DNA from 4 places in the Enterobacter sp. ECC-219 genome. Region 4 is predicted to be linked to each of the others. Evidence: predicted binding sites of a transcription regulator. Region 4 holds the regulator's gene; each other region holds the start of a gene.
The links. The regulator CRP, encoded in region 4, controls carbon source genes, mostly activating them, when cyclic AMP is high. The targets are predictions, from matches to a motif close to ATGTGANNNNNNTCACAT.
Positions count from the first base shown of each region.

Region 1: azuC (stress response protein AzuC) is a predicted target of CRP. The motif match lies at 3,333-3,350, and genes of this name have one in related genera.
Region 2: udp (uridine phosphorylase) is a predicted target of CRP. The motif match lies at 3,397-3,414, and genes of this name have one in related genera.
Region 3: msrB (peptide-methionine (R)-S-oxide reductase MsrB) is a predicted target of CRP. The motif match lies at 3,115-3,132, and genes of this name have one in related genera.

Region 1 covers NZ_CP143680.1:3,706,629-3,712,084, forward strand. The annotation lists gene V1603_RS17585 (non-heme ferritin-like protein) at 755-1,258, shown strand; gene V1603_RS17590 (anaerobic C4-dicarboxylate transporter) at 1,424-2,767, shown strand; gene V1603_RS17595 (DUF2766 family protein) at 2,809-3,060, opposite strand; gene azuC (stress response protein AzuC) at 3,169-3,252, opposite strand; gene V1603_RS17605 (RpiB/LacA/LacB family sugar-phosphate isomerase) at 3,371-4,009, opposite strand; gene yecR (YecR family lipoprotein) at 4,267-4,605, shown strand; gene ftnA (non-heme ferritin) at 4,809-5,306, shown strand; gene V1603_RS17620 (hypothetical protein) at 5,343-5,456, opposite strand, start outside.
Region 2 covers NZ_CP143680.1:416,455-421,910, forward strand. The annotation lists gene ubiJ (ubiquinone biosynthesis protein UbiJ) at 1-79, opposite strand, end outside; gene ubiE (bifunctional demethylmenaquinone methyltransferase/2-methoxy-6-polyprenyl-1,4-benzoquinol methylase UbiE) at 93-848, opposite strand; gene rmuC (DNA recombination protein RmuC) at 915-2,372, opposite strand; gene udp (uridine phosphorylase) at 2,512-3,273, opposite strand; gene V1603_RS01995 (dienelactone hydrolase family protein) at 3,529-4,335, shown strand; gene metE (5-methyltetrahydropteroyltriglutamate--homocysteine S-methyltransferase) at 4,384-5,456, opposite strand, start outside.
Region 3 covers NZ_CP143680.1:2,634,944-2,640,399, forward strand. The annotation lists partial or broken gene V1603_RS12485 (IS481 family transposase) at 1-890, shown strand, start outside; gene V1603_RS12490 (D-hexose-6-phosphate mutarotase) at 953-1,837, opposite strand; gene gapA (glyceraldehyde-3-phosphate dehydrogenase) at 1,913-2,908, opposite strand; gene msrB (peptide-methionine (R)-S-oxide reductase MsrB) at 3,250-3,663, shown strand; gene V1603_RS12505 (YeaC family protein) at 3,705-3,977, shown strand; gene V1603_RS12510 (glycoside hydrolase family 18 protein) at 4,028-5,281, opposite strand.
Region 4 covers NZ_CP143680.1:208,130-213,585, reverse strand. The annotation lists gene V1603_RS01160 (aspartate aminotransferase family protein) at 1-438, shown strand, start outside; gene V1603_RS01155 (YccS/YhfK family putative transporter) at 435-2,522, opposite strand; gene crp (cAMP-activated global transcriptional regulator CRP) at 2,580-3,212, opposite strand; gene V1603_RS01145 (OsmC family protein) at 3,524-3,928, shown strand; gene V1603_RS01140 (phosphoribulokinase) at 3,995-4,864, opposite strand; gene V1603_RS01135 (YheU family protein) at 4,895-5,113, opposite strand; gene V1603_RS01130 (hydrolase) at 5,110-5,456, opposite strand, start outside.

The sequences.
Region 1 (5,456 bases), 1.5 Mb from region 4:
GGAAGATTTGCGTGCTTCTTATTTAATCGGACTTAAAACAAGGCATTAGCGCTTACCTCGTCATAAGCGTTATTGCTGGTGATAGTTTTAGCGGGAAATTAATCATCCATAAGAGAGCCCCATCACACCGCAGAATTACAGTAATTGCGTACATAAATTCAGCGAAAAATGACATAAAAATGGCATGAATTGTCAGACAAATGAAAGGGAGGTCAGCAGAATAATCCATAAGATTAGCTAAGAAATCCCTGATGCCTTACGGGGGTGGCGCTGCGGCTATCGCCTGACGAGGGAACCATGCTTTTTATCAAAAAAGCGAAAGAGGCATAAAAAGGCGTTATTCCTTAAAAATTGATTTAGCGCAAATTTAGTAACGCATCATATATTTGAAATGAATAATCTGTATTTATTTTTTTTACAGAGCATTATTCCGGCTAAATATTCACGAACATAAATCAGTACAACCAAAAAGACACTTACCTTTTAATATCAATAACTTAATTAATTTTCATTTGGTGGCTATATATTTGTATTTTTGTACTATATTAAACTTTGTAATGTATGGTAAACACAGCCTAATTAAGAGTTTTCTTAATCATAAGACAAAGGTATGCTTATTTATATCGAACACAGGAAGTGAATTTTCGATCGACTTCAGTTACTGCAGAAATTGCATTTCTGTTTTTCTTCGCATTTGCCTGGCTGTCAGGTTAAGCAGCGGACATCACGTCCCACAGTCTATAAGGATATGAGTATGGCTACCCAAACGATGATGCAAAAACTTAACGCGCAGATGAACCTTGAGTTCTACGCCTCGAATCTGCACCTTCACTTAAGCGCATGGTGTTCTGAGAAAAGCCTCACGGGCTCTGCCACGTTCTTTCGCTCACAGGCACAAAGCAACGTCACCCATATGATGCGCGTCTTTAACTTCCTGAAGGCCGCAGGGGCTAACCCGGTAGTTAAAGCCCTCGATGGGATCAACGAAAATTACTCTTCTCTGGAAGAACTGTTTCAGAAAACGCTGGAAGAGCATGAGCAACGCTGCACGACGCTCAACAGGCTGGCCGATGAAGCCAGAGCACAGCATGACATTACCACCCTTAAATTTTTACGCGATATGGACAAAGAACAGCAGCAGGACGGTATGCTGCTGAAAACGCTGGTGGATGAGATCCATAATGCCCGACAGGCAGGTTTATGCCCGGAACAGGCCGACCGCCACCTGCTCGACCTGGTGGCGGTGCAGCATCACTAAGCGTTTTAACCTGCCCTTTCCCTGATTCTGGGGGGCAGGTTCCCCTCCCCTTTCACCAACCCTCTGCTTTTGCTGAATTTTAACAAATCAGATCTCGCTCCCAATGATTAGCCTTACAAAATGTAATGATTTATTTAATTACATAATCATTGACGAGGGAGCAGCATGATCACTATTGAGTTTGTTGTCATTCTCCTCTGCCTGCTGACGGGTACACGTTTCGGCGGCATGGGGCTTGGGTTAATCAGCGGGATTGGCCTTTTTATTTTGTGTTTTGTCTTTGGACTTCAGCCCGGCAAGCCGCCGGTTGACGTCATGTTAACCATTCTTGCGGTGATTGGCTGCGCCGCCACCCTGCAGACGGCGGGTGGCCTTAACGTCATGATGCAGTTTGCTGAACGCCTGCTGCGCAAACACCCACAGCACATCACGCTACTTGCCCCTTTTACCACCTGGATGCTGACCTTTCTGTGCGGCACAGGGCACGTGGTCTATACCATGTTTCCCATCATTGCGGATATCGCGCTTAAAAAAGGGATCCGACCGGAACGCCCAATGGCGGTGGCATCGGTGGCATCTCAGATGGCGATCACCGCGTCTCCGGTTTCCGTCGCCGTCGTGTCGCTGGTCTCCATCCTGGCCGCGCAGCATGGGATAGGTCACGCCTGGGGGATCCTGGAAATTCTCGCCGTGTCGGTTCCCGCTTCACTTTTCGGGGTGACAATTGCGGCCCTGTGGAGTTTACGCCGCGGGAAAGATTTGGCTGACGACATCGAGTTTCAGGAAAAACTAAAAGATCCCAGGCAGCGCGAGTTTATCTATGGCGGCACGGAGACGTTGATGAACCAGCGTTTTCCGAAGCAGGCCTACTGGTCGACATGGATTTTCTTTGCCGGTATTGCGGTGGTGGTTCTGCTCGGGGCCTTCCCTGAACTGCGCCCCGCCTTCGAGCTGAAAGGCAAAATGACGGCTCTGTCGATGAACCTTGTCATTCAGATGATGATGCTCATTGCCGGGGCCGTGATGCTGATGGTCTGCAAGGTCAATGCCTCCGCTATCTCAAACGGCGCGGTATTCAAGGCCGGCATGGTGGCGATCTTCTCGGTGTTCGGGGTGGCGTGGATGAGTGATACCTTTTTCCAGGCGCATCTCGACGAGTTAAAGCTGGCGCTGGAAGGCGTTGTGAAAAGCCATCCGTGGACGTATGCCATCGTGCTTTTCCTGGTGTCGAAGCTGGTGAACAGCCAGGCCGCGGCCCTGACGGCCGTGGCGCCGATGGGGTTGATGCTGGGCATCGATCCGAAAATGCTGATCGCCTTCTTTCCGGCGTCATACGGCTATTTTGTCCTGCCGACCTACCCCAGCGATTTAGCCTGCATCGGCTTTGACCGCTCGGGGACGACCCGCATCGGCAAGTTCATTATTAACCATAGCTTTATTCTGCCAGGGTTAATTGGCGTAAGCTGCGCCTGCGCGGCGAGCTACCTGCTGGTGCAAACCTTCTTTTAACCGCATCAACGGGCGACACGCGCGGTCGCCCGTGCGCAGGTTTAATGAGACTCGCCCTGCGGCGTGAAGCGCAGCTCTATGAGCGCGATGGCTTTCTGGATCGCGCGAAGCGTAACCGGATCGGCAGCAGCAGGATGGCTGGCAAAATCGATATTTTTCAGCTGAGTGGACATCTTCTCGCGCACTTCAACCGGCGCAATAACGTCCATAACATCAAGAATTTGCTTGATAACCAGCTGACAGGCGACAACGTCAGATACCAGTTCCTGATCGGCGCTCAGGTTTTGTGACATGGGGCTTTCTCCTTATTCAAAGGCCGCCATAGTATCAAAACGTGGCCCCTGACATCTTCCCTTCATCGCCGCAAGACATAAAAAAACCCGCCGAAGCAGGTTTTTCTGTCAGAACATGGCGCCTGGCGGCACGTCTTTAAAGGTGCGGCAGTAGTTGGCCCACATACTTTTCAGGATTTTGCGCAGTTTCATTGTGATGCTCCATTAACGTGTTATACAACGCTGTCGTCAATGTGCCTATAATATGACCACGGTCACAAAAATCAATATTTTTGTGATGCGCATCACAATTTAACTCTCGAAGAGATCGTTAACCCACGATACCGCGAACAAAATCTTCGATCGCCTTATCCTGGCAATTTTCGAAGAAGCACTGCTGGAAACGCGGGCCGGAAACAGCGGTCTTTACCAGCTCAGGATCGATGGCGCGCAGCGAGTCCAGATAGTTATCTTTCACTACGGCCGCTTTCACCTGGTTCAGAATACCGGCGTTACGCACCTGCGGCTCTTTACGCTCTGGCGGATAACCCTCCCCTTTGCGGCCGGTGAATGCTTTTTCAAAGATAAAGCGAACGTTCAGCTCCGCCCCCCAGCCAAAACCTTTGGCAAACGGCAGCGAAAGCGCATTGCCGTTGTTGATTTGCGCAAAGAGGAAAGCGTCTGCGGGATCGATGCAGTAGCCGCAAATCACGCCAGGGTGGATGTTTAACGACATCAGCGCCCCCTGCCCGGTGCCGCATCCGGTGACCACGAAATCTACCGCTTTCGCATTCAGCAAAATACTCGCCATAATGCCCAGGTGGATGTAGGTCAGGTGATGATCGTTTTCGTCGCTCATACCGACGTTATATACCGGAAACCCTTTTTCATCAGCTACCGTTTTCAGCTCTTTCAGTATCACCGCGTTTTTGGCCGCCTGGCTGTTTTCCATCATCAGTGCAATTTTCATTATCTCTCTCTCCGGGATGCGCTGCGGGCGAACCCGCTATGGATACCTTTTCATAATTTACCCTACTATCAAACAAACGCACTTTCAAAGTAAATGAAATATAGTTTTAAAAAAATAAATGCGCGCTCACAGATCTGTGACAAAAGCGCCTCACGTCGTCCGTTGCAAAGAGAGAAGAGAGATTGTCCGGCTATTCGGGGGATTGCGGCGGGCATCTGCGGGTACGATAACGTATTTCCATCCACTCAGAGCGAACCATGAAAAGAGTCATCGTAGCCGGCGCTATCCTGCTGCTCGCAGGGTGCAGCGTTAACCGTCAGGCGGAAATCAGCAGCCTCGATGCCCCGAACGGCATTGTCCGCCTCGACTACGGCCAGGCAGTGCTGCAAAACGCCTGGTCCGACGAATATGTTAATAACGGAACCGCGGTAAAAGCCTGCCAGAACATGGGGTATGCCACCGCCTCCGCCTACGGACAGCCCGTCAAAACCTGTACCCTGACAAGCGGCTCTTTGTGCCTGAACGAGAGCGTGACCATTCAGTATAAATGCATGGGGTATGCCGTTAACCCTAAGTCAAATAACCCCTGGTATTAATCAAAGCTGCCAGCGCGTGCTGGCGCTTTATTTAACTAAGAACAAAAATAATTCGCATTAATAAAGATAAATATCGCCAATGCGTTTTATTCCCATTCGTATTTTGAACTAATAAATATTTAATTTTACTTTTTGCAAATAATTAAATAACAAATTATAGTGTCGCTCATTATGAACCCGTAATAATAATCCGGAGCGCCACCATGCTGAAAACTGAAATGATCGACAAGCTCAATGCGCAAATGAACCTTGAGCTCTATTCATCCCTTCTCTACCAGCAGATGAGCGCCTGGTGCAGCTATCACAGCTTCGAAGGGGCGGCAGCGTTTCTGCGTCGTCACGCTCAGGAAGAGATGACCCACATGCAGCGCCTGTTCGATTATCTGACCGATACGGGTAGCCTGCCGCGCATCGAGAACGTGGCATCGCCTTTTGCCGAGTACAATTCTCTCGACGAACTGTTCCGCGCCACCTATGAGCACGAACAGCTGATCACTCAGAAAATTAACGAACTGGTTCATGCGGCAATGATCGGCCAGGATTATCCAACCTTTAATTTCCTGCAGTGGTACGTCGCTGAACAGCACGAAGAAGAGAAGCTGTTTAAATCGGTGCTGGATAAATTATCGCTGGTGGGTAAATCCGGCGAAGGACTTTACTTTATTGATAAAGAACTTTCGACTCTCGATACGCAGAATTAATATCAGCGCGGCGCCGGTTTCCGGCGCCGCGTTAATTTACATACACCCCGCGCAGCTGGTGCAGCGCCAGTCGTGAGGATTCACGGCCTGGTAAAAATTGCGGTAATTCGCCGTCTCCAGCGGAATACCCGCCTCGAAAAACAGGTCGGT
Region 2 (5,456 bases), 210 kb from region 4:
CTTTCAGCGCCGGAGCGCGATACAGGAAGGCATTCAGCACATTCTCGATGCCTGCGGTGACTAAGGGTTTAAAGGGCACGGGACACCTCCACTCAGAATTTGTAACCGCGATGCAGCGCGACGACACCCGCCGTCATGTTGAAGTATTCAACGTTCTCAAATTCCGCATCCTGCATCATGGCTTTTAAGGTGTCCTGATCCGGGTGCATGCGAATTGATTCCGCCAGATAGCGATAGCTTTCCGCGTCGTTTGCCACCAGCTCGCCAATACGCGGCAGCACGTGGAAGGAATAGGCGTCGTAGGCTTTGCTCAGCGGGTCGATAATCGGTTTAGAGAACTCGAGCACCAGCAGGCGTCCACCCGGCTTCAGCACGCGGTACATGGAGCGCAGCGCTTTTTCTTTATCGGTGACGTTACGCAGACCGAAGGAAATAGTGATGCAGTCAAAGGTATTGTCCGGGAACGGCAGCGCTTCGGCGTTGGCCTGCACGTACTCCACGTTACCCACCACGCCGATGTTACGCAGCTTTTCGCGTCCCATTTTAAGCATGGAGTCATTAATATCAGCCAGTACAACGCGACCGGTTTCGCCCACCAGACGGGAGAATTTCGCCGTCAGATCGCCCGTACCGCCAGCCAGATCGAGAACCGTTTGTCCACGACGCACACCGCTGCAGTCAATGGTGAAGCGCTTCCACAAGCGATGAATGCCGAACGACATCAAGTCATTCATCACATCGTACTTCGCCGCCACGGAATGAAATACGTGGGCCACCATGTCAGCTTTCTGCGCTTTGGCTACAGTCTGAAAGCCAAAGTGCGTCGTGTCTTGTGAATCGTCAACCATCTCAGAGCCTGCTAATCAGTCAAATGTTCGTGAAGTGTAACAGATTGGGCGCAATTGCCCTACGATTCAACCACCGCGAAAGAAACGCGCCGGCTGTTCATCTGGCGATAAACCCGCCGCTAAATCGTTGTCCTGGTTGAGGGTATTTTGTTCATCCCTGCCCTCACGCAGACGGAACTCTTCGTCCTGCGCTGTCGCCTGTTCGACCAATTCCGGATTAATCTCGCGTTTAACCTCCACCCCCAGGCTGCGGAATGCTTCAGCCTGCGCAAGCAGGTTGCCACGCCCCGAGGAGAGCTTTTTCATCGCCTGGCGGTAGTTATCCTGCGCACGGTCCAGGCTTTGTCCGACGGAAGACATATCGTCCACGAACAGACGCATTTTGTCGTACAGCTTGCTGGCGCGATCGGCAATCTGCTGGGCATTGCGGCTCTGATGCTCATAGCGCCACAGGTTGGCAATGGTCCGCAAGGCCACTAACAGCGTGGTGGGGCTGACCAGCATAATGTTATTTTTCAGCGCTTCGGTGATAAGCTCAGGCTGTCTGTCGAGCGCCAGCAAAAACGCGGGTTCGACCGGGATAAACATCAGCACGTAGTCCAGCGAGCGCAGCCCCGACAGCTGCTGATAATCCTTTCTGCCCAGCAGGCGAATATGGTTACGCACGGAAGCAATGTGCTCCTGCAGCGCCGATTCGCGTGTGTAGTCATCTTCGGCATTGAAGTAACGCTCATAAGCCACCAGCGTCATTTTGGCGTCAATGACCACATCTTTGCCCTGTGGCAGCCGCACAATCACATCCGGCTGCATGCGCGAGCGGGCGTCGTTTTCGATACTTACCTGCGTTTCGTATTCATATCCTTCCCGCAGGCCGGAGGCTTCCAGCACGCGGGTAAGTACCACTTCCCCCCAGTTACCCTGAGTTTTGTTATCGCCTTTCAGCGCCCGCGTCAGGTTGACCGCCTCCTGTGCCATCTGCGCATTCAGCTGCTGAAGATTGCGAATCTCATGGGCCAGCGTGTGGCGCTCGCGGGCTTCCTGACCAAAGCTGTCCTGCACCTGACGGCGAAAGCCGTCCAGCTGTTCGCGCAGCGGCGTCAGGAGGCTGTTCAGGCTCTGGCGATTCTGTTCGTCAACGCGGCGGTTGCTGTGCTCGAAAATGCGGTTAGCGAGGTTCTCAAACTGCTCGCTGAGGCGCTGCTCACTGTTGATCATCTGGCGGATTTTGTCTTCGGCGTGCAACTGAGTGGACTCAAGGCGGGTAGTCACTTCGCGAAGATCGGCCTCCAGCGAGGTGTTGATATCACGCAGGTTACGCAGTTCGTTATTGAGCAGCTCGCACTCGTCGCGCCAGTGGTCGCTCAGCGCAACCTGTTGTTTTGCCGCGCTAAGCTCGGCGACGATCTCTTCCCGCTCAGCCAACTGCTCGGCTTTCTGCTGCGCATGCTGGTAACTGGAAATCAGCCAGCCTATCCCTACGCCCGCCAGCGCAATCACCGCATAAATCAGGATTGAGATATCCACAATGCCCCCTGCATCAACGTATTACCCGCACAAAATAAGATTGTGCTGTATAAACGTCCAGTTTGAAAGGGTTTTCCTGCGAGGCGCTACGCAAAAAATAAAGGCCGAACTCGTCGGCCTTTTATCTCAGAGAGGAGAACTAGATCAGGCGGCGAGCCGCTTCAACCACGATTTTCACCGCATGACTTTCGGTCTGCTTCATGGTTTCGGCGTTCGGGATCTCCTGCTGGGTACGGTTGACGATAACGCCCGCCACCATACCGGCACGCAGACCCTGGCTTGCGCACATGGTCAGCAGCGTTGCGGATTCCATTTCGTAGTTCATCACGCCCATAGACTGCCACTCTTCCATTGAGCCTTTGAAGCGGCTTACAACGCGGCCAGAGAAGGTGTCGTAACGCTCCTGGCCCGGGTAGAAGGTATCGGAAGAGGCGGTTACACCCACGTGAGTGGTTGCGCCCACGGATTTCGCCGCTTCAACCAGCGCGGTGGTGCACTCGAAATCAGCCACTGCCGGGAATTCCATCGGCGCAAAGTGCAGGCTTGCGCCGTCCAGACGCACGGACGCGGTCGTCACCAGCACGTCGCCGACGTTGATGTGCGGCTGAATAGCGCCGGTGGTACCGATACGCAGGAAAGTACGAATGCCCAGTTGCGCCAGCTCTTCAACCGCAATCGAGGTAGACGGGCCACCGATACCGGTAGAGCACACAATCACCGCTTTGCCATCCAGCTCTGCGCGCCAGGTGGTGAATTCACGATGGGCAGCCAGTTTGACCGGCTTATCCATCAGCGCGGCGATCTTTTCCACACGCTCCGGATCGCCAGGGACGATAGCGAGCGTAGCCCCTTGTAAATCGTTTTTAGTGAGGCCGAGATGAAAAACATCAGACTTAGACATAGGTGACTCCTCTGTGGGTCGGTTAGTCAGAAGAAGTAAAACGGTACTTTACAGAAGCAGTAAGCATATTTTCGTGACGCACCTCACCATGAATGAAAATGATTACATTGAATTTCCATAAAAAAGTGATTTGCATCACATTAACAAGTTATATCGCCAGGTGCTGCACAAAAGATAGACCGTTTAAGGCACTGTGAGTTGTTAACCTGGTGTCTATATTTACCTTTGCGCTAACTCATTGGTACGGAGAATGCCATGACTGAAAAAACCGGTTTTGCACCTGCTGCGGCCCCACATGCTTCAACCATCGTGTCGACGCCAGAAGCGGCAATTACCGCGGGTGAGACCTCCATTCCCTCGCAGGGGGAGAATATGCCTGCTTATCACGCACGGCCAAAATCGGCAGACGGCCCGCTGCCCATCGTGATTGTGATTCAGGAGATATTTGGTGTTCACGAACACATTCGCGACCTCTGCCGCCGGCTGGCGCTGGAAGGGTATCTGGCCGTTGCGCCAGAGCTCTACTTCCGTCAGGGCGATCCGAACGACTACAGCGATATTCCAACATTGCTCAGCAACCTGGTCAGCAAAGTCCCGGACGCGCAGGTGCTGGCCGATCTCGATCACGTCGCCAGCTGGGGGGCGCGCAACGGCGGCGATCCGCATCGTCTGCTGGTCACCGGTTTCTGCTGGGGCGGACGCATTAGCTGGCTGTATGCCGCGCATAACCCGCAGCTCAAAGCCGCTGTCGCCTGGTACGGCAAACTGGTGGGTGAAAAAACGCTGAATTCACCGAAACATCCCGTGGATATCGCCACCGAGTTAAATGCCCCCGTGTTAGGGCTTTACGGTGGACAGGACACCGGTATTTCGCTGGATTCGGTAGAGACCATGCGCCATGCGCTCCGTGCGGCCAATGCGAAGGCGGAGATCGTGGTGTATCCGGATGCCGGGCATGCGTTTAACGCGGATTATCGTCCGAGCTATCACGCTGAATCGGCTAAAGATGGCTGGCAGCGGATGCTGGCGTGGTTTAGCCAGTACGGCGGTAAGAAGGCGTAATAACAAAAAAGCCCGGTGGCGGCTACGCCTTACCGGGCAATCCAGCACCTACGCCTGACGCAAATTCTGCGCCGCCTTCACCATGTTGGCGAGCGCCGCGCGCGTCTCTGGCCAGCCGCGAGTTTTCAGTCCGCAGTCCGGGTTCACCCACAGGCGCTCTGCAGGGATGCGCTGGGCCGCTTTTTTCAGCAGGGCTTCAATCCACTCCACGCTCGGGACGTTCGGAGAATGAATGTCGTACACGCCCGGCCCGATTTCATTCGGATAGTCGAACTCTTCAAACGACTCCAGCAGCTCCATGTCTGAACGCGAGGTCTCGATGGTGATCACGTCAGCGTCCAGCGCGGCAATCGAATCCATGATGTCGTTAAATTCGCAGTAACACATGTGGGTGTGGATCTGGGTGTCGTCCTTAGCCACCGCAGCGTTGATGCGGAACGCTTCCACGCCCCACTGCAGGTAAGCATCCCAGTCGCTGCGGCGCAGCGGTAAACCCTCGCGCAGCGCCGGTTCGTCAATCTGGATGATGCCAATCCCCGCCGCTTCCAGATCCGCCACTTCATCACGCAGCGCCAGCGCAATCTGTTTGGCAATGGTTTCACGGGTCACGTCTTCACGCGGGAACGACCAGCAGAGAATGGTAACCGGGCCGGTGAGCATGCCTTTCACCGGCTTGTCGGTCAGGGACTGCGCGTACTTCGCCCACTCAACCGTGATCGGTTCCGGACGGCTGACGTCACCGATGACCACCGGCGGCTTCACGCAGCGGGAGCCGTAGCTCTGCACCCAGCCGTTTTGGGTAAAGACGAAGCCGTCCAGGTGTTCACCGAAGTATTCCACCATATCGTTACGCTCGGCTTCGCCGTGCACCAGCACGTCCAGCCCCAGGCGCTCCTGCTCAATAATCGCCTGCTTGATGTGTTCCGCGATGCCGGTGTGGTAGTGGTTCGCATCCAGATTGCCCTTTTTGAAGTCCAGACGCAGGCCGCGGATCTCCGTAGTCTGTGGGAAGGAGCCGATCGTCGTGGTCGGCCACGCAGGAAGATTGAAGCGGGCGCGCTGGGCTTCGGCACGTACCTCATACGGGCTCTGGCGCTGGCTATCCTGGGCGGTGATGGCCG
Region 3 (5,456 bases), 2.4 Mb from region 4:
CTCGCAGGACGGGACGAACATCCGTTCCCTCTGCCGTCACTACGGTATTTCACCTGCCAGCGGCTAGAAGTGGTTTCCGTCATGGGCTCAAAAAGACCCTTCAGGCTTTTAGTACCGCCCATAATATGATGGCTTGCTGCCGGACGTTTCGCCTGGCATTCCCGGTACGGGCTGCTACGAACACGATGCGCCAAAGCGTTTCTGGCAGATGTATTTTAAGGGCCATTGTTGGCCGCTGCTATTCGCTTACCCTGCTGGATGACAACTCCCGTTTTTCCCTGTGCCCGAGGCACTGTAACGATGAACCCCGTGGGGCCGTGCCGTAGGTCAGCGTGTTTGAATGCTACGGCCTAGCCGGACCGGATGACGATGGACAACGATGCAGGGGAGGCACCACCGTTACCAGAGCAGCACTGGAGCTTTGGCTGATGCTCCACGTTGTCCGTGGGGCCACTCCCGGCCTTATCATCCGTAGACGCAGGACAAACTGGAGCGTTTTCACCGCAGCCTTGCTGCAGGCTAGTGGTTTGTGGAGGGTGGTAAACTGCGCCGCGCCTTCGACCGCTGACGGACGGTCTACAACATTGTGCGCCCGCGCGAGGCGCTGAAAATGGCAGCATCCTTGCGGTGTATCACCTTCTATCCGGCAATATAATGGCACTACAGCTCCATCTGAATACGATGAAGGGAGGATGGTTAGGAAAGTCGATATCAGCGGTAAGCTGAGGATGAAAGCACTCAGCCCGAAGGCAGGAAATATGTACGGGGGAAAACGGGTCGGGCTGAAGGAGATGCAGAATGTTGGCTGTTATGAAATGTGGCGGTACAGCACGAAAGTGGGGATGATCGACTTGGAGAAACAGCCGATCACCAATAGTAAAAGATGTTAAAAAGCGTTCATTATGTCCCCGGCCTAGTAATATGGAGAGGGCTAGGTTTAGGGGGGACTGTCTTAATGCTTAACAATCTTAATCGTCTGTCCTAAACGAGACGGCTTTTCTTCACTCGCTTTCTGCGGGGTGGTCACGCAGGCCGTTTCCACGCAGACGAACGTTTTATAACCGTCGTCAGGCACGTCGGCCATGCTTACAGACAGAGCAGGACCCGGGTTCCAGCCCACCACGTTGCTGTGATGGTGATGGACCACCTCAATGCTGCGGTTCAGGGCACCGTCGTGGATCACGCTGCATGCTTCCGGATGCAGATAGACGCGGTCGGTACGGTCAGGGAACGCCTGAACGCCGTCGCTCAGTTTGCCTTCTTTGGCGTTATCCACTTTATCGATAAAGGTATCGCCAAGGCCGCTTACCTTCACTGCGCTGATATCACCCACGTTGAAGTAGGTATGCAGGGCCGAGGTGGTGTCGAACTCGCCGTGGGCTTCCAGCTCAATTTCGCAGGTTTTACCCAGCTTGAAGCGGGCATACAGGGTGAACTCGTGCGGCCACAGGGCGCGGGTCTCGTCATTTGCCTGCAGCTCAAAGGTCAGCACGGCGCCGTTATCGTCTTCGTTATGCGCTTTCAGCGTCCACTGCTGGTTGCGGGCAAAACCGTGAGAAGGCAAACCCGGCTGTGCAGACGGGCCAAACCACGGCCAGCAGATCGGTACGCCACCGCGAATAGCCGCCCCTTTTTTGAAGGAGGTCGCATCGCTCAGCCACAAACCTTCGGCTTCGCCTTCCGGTTTCCAGGAGAGCAGGTGAGCGCCGTTCAGAGCCACGGACGCTTTAACGCGGGGATGGTCAACGACGATAACGTCGGCACCGTCAATCTGACGGCGGGAGAGCACAGGGGTAAGTTGTTCGACTACCGGAAGTGCAAAAATTTTATTAATCATTAAGCAATCCTCTGTCTAAAAAACAATAAAAAAGGCGACCGAAGTCGCCTTTTTGGATCAAGCACTCATCTCAACTTATTTGGAGATGTGAGCGATCAGGTCCAGTACTTTGTTAGAGTAGCCAGTTTCGTTGTCGTACCATGAAACCAGTTTCACGAAGTTGTCGTTCAGTGCGATACCTGCTTTAGCATCGAACACGGAAGTGCACACTTCGCCGTTGAAATCGGTAGATACAACGTCGTCTTCGGTGTAGCCCAGAACGCCTTTCATTGCGCCTTCGGAAGCAGCTTTGATTGCTTTCTTAATTTCTTCATAAGAAGCAGCTTTTTCCAGACGAACAGTCAGGTCAACAACGGATACGTTAGGAGTTGGAACGCGGAACGCCATACCAGTCAGTTTGCCATTCAGTTCTGGCAGTACTTTACCTACAGCTTTAGCAGCACCGGTAGAGGATGGGATGATGTTCTGAGCCGCGCCACGGCCGCCGCGCCAGTCTTTGTGAGACGGGCCATCAACGGTTTTCTGAGTAGCGGTGGTAGCGTGAACGGTAGTCATCAGACCTTCGATGATGCCGAAGTTGTCGTTGATAACTTTAGCCAGCGGTGCCAGGCAGTTGGTGGTGCAGGATGCGTTAGAAACGATGTCCTGGCCAGCGTAAGTTTCGAAGTTTGCACCACGAACGAACATTGGGGTGTTGTCTTTGGAAGGACCGGTCAGAACAACTTTCTTCGCACCCGCAGTGATGTGTTTACGTGCAGTTTCGTCGGTCAGGAAGATACCGGTTGCTTCAGCAACAACGTCAACACCGATTTCGTTCCATTTCAGGTTAGCTGGGTCTTTCTCAGCAGTAACGCGGATGGTTTTACCGTTAACAACCAGGTGGCCGTCTTTCACTTCAACGGTGCCGTCGAAACGACCGTGAGTTGAGTCGTACTTCAGCATGTACGCCATGTATTCAGCGTCCAGGAGATCGTTGATACCAACGATTTCGATGTCAGAACGTTTCTGAGCAGCACGGAAAACAATACGGCCGATACGGCCAAAACCGTTGATACCTACTTTGATAGTCATATATTCCACCAGCTATTTGTTAGTGAATAAAAGGTTGCCTGTAAAATTACAAAAACCTTACGCAGCGTCAAGCGGAATCGTGTCAATCATTGCGACAAATCAATCCTGTGACTAACGTTTGTGCGACTGACTCGCCTCACTTTCCCTTTGAGCTTGCAACCACATGGGGGCTGCGCCCGGAATTTTAAAGTCCTCGCAGGATAAAAATGTGAACATGATCACAATTGCCTGACCGCCTTTTCGCGACACATAAGTTTAGAACAAAAGTGCACGCAAGGGTGTTAATGTTTTGTTAGAATCGGGGTTAAAAGATGTCTGTTTCTACAGCGAGATGTAAGCATATGTCGAACCAACGTAACCCTGACGATTTGAAAAAAAACCTCACAGAAATGCAGTTTTACGTGACGCAGAATCACGGAACGGAGCCGCCATTTACCGGGCGTTTACTGCATAACAAGCGAGACGGCGTTTACCACTGTCTGGTCTGCGATGCCCCGCTGTTTAATTCACAAACGAAATACGACTCTGGCTGCGGCTGGCCGAGCTTTTACGAGCCGGTGAGCGATGAGGCAATCCGCTATCTGACCGACTCGTCGCACGGTATGGTGCGCACGGAAATTCGCTGCGGCAACTGCGACGCGCACCTGGGGCATGTTTTCCCGGATGGCCCTCAGCCAACGGGCGAGCGTTTCTGCGTAAACTCAGCTTCTCTGAGCTTCAGCGACGATGAAAACGGCGACCAGATTAAGGGTTGAAAAAACGATTCAGCAAATTATTCCTTTGAAAGGGAGAGATCGTGAATATTGAGGACATGATTAACGGGATGACCCCGGAAGTTTATCAGCGTCTGGTGACCGCCGTTGAGCTGGGTAAATGGCCCGACGGTGTGGCCCTGACGCCTGAGCAAAAAGAGAACAGTTTGCAGTTGGTGATGCTGTGGCAGGCGCGCAACAACACCGATGCACAGCACATGACTATCGATACCAACGGTCAGATGGTGATGAAGAGCAAGCGCGAGCTTAAGGAAGATTTTGGCATCACGCCGAAGCCGATTGCGACTTTCAAATAACGCTCTCCGTGTGTGCCGGGTAAGCGCTAGCGCCACCCGGCACATACACCTTAGTGCTTAATTCCGAGTGATTCCGCCAGCTGTTTCGCTAACTGATTGTTATCATCAGCCCCGTACTCCCAGAACATCGCCCCGGCGAGGCCTTTCTCTTTGATGTAGTCTGCCTTGATCGCGACGGAACGCGGGTTCTCATACGAAATCGCAAACAGCGCGTTGCCATCAGAACCCTTTACCGAGAGCCACGGCACCTTCGCCTGGTCGTCCCAGTGCTCGGTAAAACGCTTCTGCGGATCGTTCAGCAGCTTCTTCACGATATCGTTGTACTTCACGTAGGTATCTTTGGTCAGGTCATAGCCGAGCGATTTAAACAGGCCGATCTCCTGCGGCCCGAAGTAGGGCTGGGTGACCGGATTTTTTTGCGCGTCCGGCTTGCTCCAGTCAATGCCCGGTTCAACCGCACGTTTCGGTACGCGACCGTAAAAACCGATCCCGAGGTTCATCTGCTTCGGCTTAAGTCCGGCGGCCAGATAGTTGCTCACCACAAAATCGACGCTGTATTTATCGGCGGCAGCCACCGTTGGCCAGGCGCTGGAGTCATACAGGTTCGCGTTGAAATACTGGGTACCGTACGCCATGTCGTAGGTCATCAGGTTGATATAGTCGAGCAGGGGCGCGATGGCTTTGACATCTACCCAGCTTTTCGGACTTTCCGCATTCGCGCCCACCGCAATGGTCACCAGCTTTTTCTGCCCAAACGCCGCGCGCATCTCTTTCAACAAGGCGGTGAAGTTATCCCGATCGGCTGGCTGGCTTGCAACCAGCCCCCACGCGCCGTTAACCGGATACTCCCAGTCGAGATCGATCCCATCCAGGCCGTATTTGTCGACAATTTCCTGCGCAGAGCGGATAAACACCGCGCGACTCTCTTTGGTTGCCGCTGCGCCAGAGAAACCACGCGCGCCCCAGCCGCCAACAGAGAGCAGGACTTTCAGGTTCGGGTTTTGTTTACGCAGGGCCGGTATGAGGGCCAGATCGGACGCCACTTTTGGCGACAGCCAGATTTGATGCAGTTTCGTCGGATCTTTCAGCGCGGCGTTGGTCTCGTCTTTCTCGTCGTTATAAACAAGTCCAAACGAGTAGTTCAGATGGGTGATCTGGCGAACGTCCAGCTTATTAATATCGCCACCCGGTCCGGCGGTGACATCGCCACCCCCGTTAAAGTAGCCGACGGACATCAGCGGCGCGGCGGAAGCAAGTGACGCGCAAAGCAAGGGTAATGCTGCCAGCAGGGGCAAACGTTTCATACAAGTTCCTCTTTGACTTAATAAAAATAACCACGCCACAGAAAAGGCGTGGCGAAAAAACAGCCTGATGAGAATAGCATTGCCGTTTCGCTTGTGATGCGAGGGAGTTCACTTTATGGGGATTGGGGAAGAAATGCCGGGTGGCGGCTGCGCCTTACCCGGCCTATGGGGAAAG
Region 4 (5,456 bases):
CCGGTGAGTGCGGTACTGACGACGCAGGAGATCGCCTCCGCGTTCCACGTCGGATCTCACGGCTCCACCTACGGCGGTAACCCGCTGGCGAGCGCCGTGGCGGGAGCCGCGTTCGACATCATCAACACGCCGGAAGTGCTGAACGGCGTTAGCGCGAAACGCGAGCTGTTTGTGAAACACCTGAAAAAGATTGATGAACAGTACGACGTGTTCAGCGAGATCCGCGGAATGGGGCTGTTGATTGGCGCCGAGCTGAAGCCGCAGTACAAAGGCCGCGCGCGCGATTTCCTTCACGCTGCCGCGCATGAAGGCGTCATGGTGCTCAACGCGGGGCCGGACGTGATGCGCTTTGCGCCGTCGCTGGTGGTGGAAGAAAAAGATATAGAAGACGGGTTAACCCGCTTTGCCGCGGCGGTCGCGAAGCTCGTTAAAGGCTAATACTCGGTTCGCTTTAACCGGCGCGTTAACCAAATCCCGTGATGCGGGCGCTGACGCCATGCCACCGACGAAATGGTGTGCATGGTGTTCAGATGTCCCAGCACACGCTGCAAATGCTGCTCCAGCGTGCTCATCGGCCCGTAGGTTAACGTCTCCGGCGCTTCCAGAATGTTTGAGTCGCCCGATTCGCCCGGCGCGTCATACTCCAGACGCTGCTGACACCTCTGCAACGCAATTTCACACGACTGCAAATAGCGCTGCGCCAGACCCGGCGTCAGCATCGTGTGCTCGCGCGCCAGCGTCGTCATGGCGTTGATATGCTCGACGATAAACTGGCTGTGCGTCACCCACAGCTTCATATCCGCCAGATAATGTGAATTAAAGCCCGGCTCCTGCATCGCCTGATTCAGCGAGTTAAAGAGGGCGTTATGCGCCTGGTTGACCTTCATACGTTCGTAGGCAAGCGGGGAAGGCTGCGGATCGTCGCTCAGGATCAGACGAATGGCCTGCTGATCGGCCTCCAGCGCGTCGTGGGCGTTTTGCCTCAGCAGCCCGCTCTGCCACTGTGGCCACAGCCAGACCATACCGCCAAAGGCGATCAGGCAGCCAATCAGCGTGTCGATCAGGCGGGCAACGATGAACTGTTCGCCGTTAAGCGTAAGCAGTTGCAGGGTATATACCGCCGTTACCGTAAAGCCCACCATCGCCCAGCCGTAGTTTTTGCGAATGATTAGATAGCTCACCAGGGTGATAGCCAGCATGCCCGCCAGGGTATAGCCCTCGGGCACGTGAAAGTGCAGCGTCACGCCTGCAATAATCAGCCCCGCCATCGTGCCGCCCGCCCGGTGCAGAATGCGCACCCGCGTGGCGCCATAGCCGTTCTGGGTGACAAACAGCACGGTCATTAAGATCCAGTAGGGTTTCGGCAGGTGCAGCGCCATGCCCATCAGGCTGGCGATACTGAGCATGACGCTAATTCGTGCGGCGTTGCGCAGGGCGGACGATTTAAGAGAAAGATAGCTTTTGAGCGCCGGCAGCAGCGGCAGACGTTTTTGTTTATCCGCCATCAGGTCGCGGGGATAAAGCGGTCGCTGGGTGCGCAGCACGCGGGCGATGCGGCTGAAGTGCCAGGCGGCAAACTGGCCGACCGGATTTTCCGGGTGCTGACGGGCAATTTTCTCCAGCGCGCCGAGCTGTTTGTCCATGTTAAAGCGCGTGGGGTAGCGGTGATAAAGTATATCGTCAGCCAGCACCCGCAGGCGCGCGGAGACGGTCTGCGCGTTCCAGCGAATCACCGCTTCGGCATGGCTGCGCTCAACCAGCTTTTGCACCTCCTGCGGGTGATGAAGGCTAACGGAGATATGCTCCTGAAGGTCCAGCCCCACCTGGAAGGTACGCAGCAGCCGTTTGTACTCGTGGTTCTTGTTTGCGGCGAGCATATGCAGCTGCTGATAGCACTGGCTTATCAAATCCACCACTTTTTGCTGGCGCGTCAGCAGCGGCGGTAAGGATTTTTCCGGATCGGTATGCTGGGTGAGCAGGGTGTATTTGGCTTCGCAGTAATCCGCAAGCTGCACGTAGAGCAGGCTCAGAGATTCTCGCAGCGGCTGCTCTCGCCATAGCCAGAACCAGAACCAGTTAAACAGCCCGTACCACAGCGTGCCGAGGGCGTAGATCAGCAGCGGCTCCCACACGGGCATATTCCCGGCGAGGCTCAGGGTAAAGATGGCCGCAATGAGTGACGCTGGAAGCAGGCGAGCGTGCAGCGAGCTGATTTCCGCCGTGACGCCGAGGGTCATCGCCAGCACGGTCAGGATCAGTGGCAGGGGAATATCGCGAGCCAGTAACAGCTGCACCGCGAGGCTACAGCCTGCAAACAGGCAGCCACCGATAATCAGGCGTTTGAAAAAGCGCTTATGCGGCGTGTCCAGACCGGCGATGTTGCAGCAGGCGGGCACGAGGGAAAACAGCAGGCCCTGCTGAAGATGACCTAGGAGCAGGCCCACGGCCACAGGAAGACACAACACCAGCGTTTGTCGCAGTGCGTAGTTAACTTCCGGGTGATAGATCAGCCTGCGCCACATGGGGAAAAGAGACAAAAACGGCGTGACACCTCGCGATGGCACGCCGTTTAAGCAGGATTAACGGGTTCCGTAAACCACGATGGTTTTACCGTGGGCGGAGATCAGGTTTTGATCTTCCAGCATTTTCAGAATACGGCCCACTGTTTCACGGGAGCAACCAACGATCTGACCAATTTCCTGACGGGTAATTTTAATTTGCATGCCGTCCGGGTGGGTCATAGCGTCTGGCTGTTTCGCCAGGTTCAGCAGGGTTTGCGCGATACGGCCGGTCACGTCCAGGAAGGCGAGGTTACCCACTTTCTCTGACGTCACCTGCAGACGGCGCGCCATCTGGGAAGAAAGACGCATCAGGATGTCAGGGTTTACCTGAATCAGCTGACGGAATTTCTTGTAAGAAATTTCAGCCACTTCACATGCTGTCTTTGCACGAACCCAGGCGCTACGTTCCTGGCCTTCTTCAAACAGGCCCAGTTCACCGATAAAATCGCCCTGGTTCAGATAAGAAAGGATCATCTCTTTCCCTTCCTCATCTTTGATCAGCACTGCCACCGAGCCTTTGACGATGTAATACAACGTTTCCGCTTTTTCACCCTGGTGAATCAGCGTGCTCTTCGATGGGTACTTATGAATGTGGCAATGAGACAAGAACCATTCGAGAGTCGGGTCTGTTTGCGGTTTGCCAAGCACCATGCGCTGTTATCCTCTGTTATAAGCTGTCACCAGAGTCATCAGATGCATCCGGACTCTGGGGTTGCAATCGAATTCTTACCCATACCCTGGGAAGTCGGCTGTCGTAACGTTTCGCAGCCAGTAAAGTTTGATGTCCTCTGCATACATGTGTAACGTCAATGTATTACTGTAGCATCCTGAGTGTTTTAGCATAGCTTTCGCCGCGTGTCTCCTGGTGTCTCGCTTCAGCATGATGCAGGTCGCCTTCCATTGCGAGAAATGTAACGCACGCGTAATCTGTCACCAAAAATGCAACGTTGGAGTTAATGAATATGCAAGCGCGCGTGAAGTGGGTTGAAGGTTTAACGTTCCTGGGGGAGTCCGCGTCAGGACACCAGATTTTGATGGATGGTAACTCCGGCGATAAAGCGCCGAGCCCAATGGAAATGGTGCTGATGGCGGCAGGTGGATGCAGCGCGATTGACGTGGTGTCGATTCTGCAAAAAGGTCGTCATGACGTAACGGATTGCGAGGTTAAACTCACCTCAGAACGTCGCGAAGAGGCGCCACGCCTGTTCACCCACATTAATCTGCACTTTGTTGTCACCGGGAAAGCGCTGAAAGACGCGGCGGTTTCACGCGCGGTGGACCTGTCTGCGGAGAAGTACTGCTCTGTGGCGCTAATGCTGGAGAAAGCGGTAAAAATTACGCATTCGTATGAAGTGATTGAGGTGTGATTCACGGGGCATCGTGCGTGTTGATGCCCTCACCCTAACCCTCTCCCACGGGGAGAGGGAACATCTTTACGCGATCTGCTTCCCTTCCATCAACCGCTGAACCAGCGGCGTCATGATGAGCTCCATTGCCAGCCCCATTTTTCCACCCGGCACCACTAACGTATTCATGTGCGAAATAAACGAGCCCTGCAGCATCGCCAGCAGCCAGGGGTAATCAATGCCTTCAAGATTGCGGAAGTGGATCACCACAAAGCTCTCGTCCAGCGACGGGATGCTTTTCGCCGCGAACGGATTGGAGGTGTCCACCGTCGGCACGCGCTGGAAGTTAATGTGGGTGCGGGAGAACTGTGGCGTGAGGTAATTGATGTAGTCTTCCATGGAGCGCACCACGGAGTCCATCACCGCCTCGCGCGAATGGCCGCGCTCGCTCATGTCACGCGTTAGCTTCTGGATCCACTCCAGGTTAACGATAGGGACCACCCCGACCAGCAGATCCACGTGGCGCGCCACGTCGTGCTGAGGCGTAACCACGCCGCCGTGCAATCCTTCATAAAATAATACATCGGTGGGTTCCGGCAGCGGTTGCCAGGGGGTAAAGGTGCCTGGTACCTGGTTCCAGGGTACGGCTTCATCGTAGGTGTGAAGATACTTTCGGGACTGCCCGGTACCGCTCTGCCCGTATTCGCGGAAGGTTTGCTCCAGCAGACCGAAATCATTGGCTTCCGGGCCGAAGTAGCTGATGTGTTTACCCAGATCGCGCGCCTTGCGGATCGCCATGTCCATCTCCGGACGCGTATAGCGGTGAAAGCTGTCGCCTTCGACCTCCGCCGAACGGAGATTCAGCTGGGCGAAAATCTTGCGAAAAGCGAGGCTGGTGGTGGTGGTTCCCGCACCACTCGACCCCGTAACGGCAATAATGGGATGTCTGGCAGACATAGCAACTCCCTGACTGAAAAGGTTGGAAGATCAGCCGTGAAACGCGTTGCGGGGCATGATATTGACCGTCTCATGCAGTTCTGACCACACCAGCACCACGTCGCCGCTTTTCAGCTGGCGTTTAACATCGTTGACCTTTTGCTCAAGCGAACGCTCATGTTCACCATAATCGGTGCCTTCGCGTAATACAAAGCTTTCAATCAGATTATCGAGCGTTTCGGGAGCCAGATCTTGCCAGGGAATGATCATTTTGCACCGTCCAGGTAAGGAGTAAGCCAGTCAGGAATACGCGCCTCCAGCCACATTTTCGGGCGGCGCAGCGTGCCGCCGATAAACCCAACGTGGCCGCCATGTTCAGTTAACTGATAGTGAACGTTGTCGGGCAGGAATTCCTGCGCGGGGATCGAGTGGTGATCCATAAACGGGTCATCCTTGGCGTGAATGATCAGCGTCGGCTGCGTGATTTTGCTGAGCAGCGGCATGGCGCTGCACTGACGATAATAGTCAATTGCATCGGCGAAGCCGTGGATTTTCGCAGTGATCAGATCGTCGAACTCGCGAATACGACGCACCTTTTTCAACTGGCGCAGGC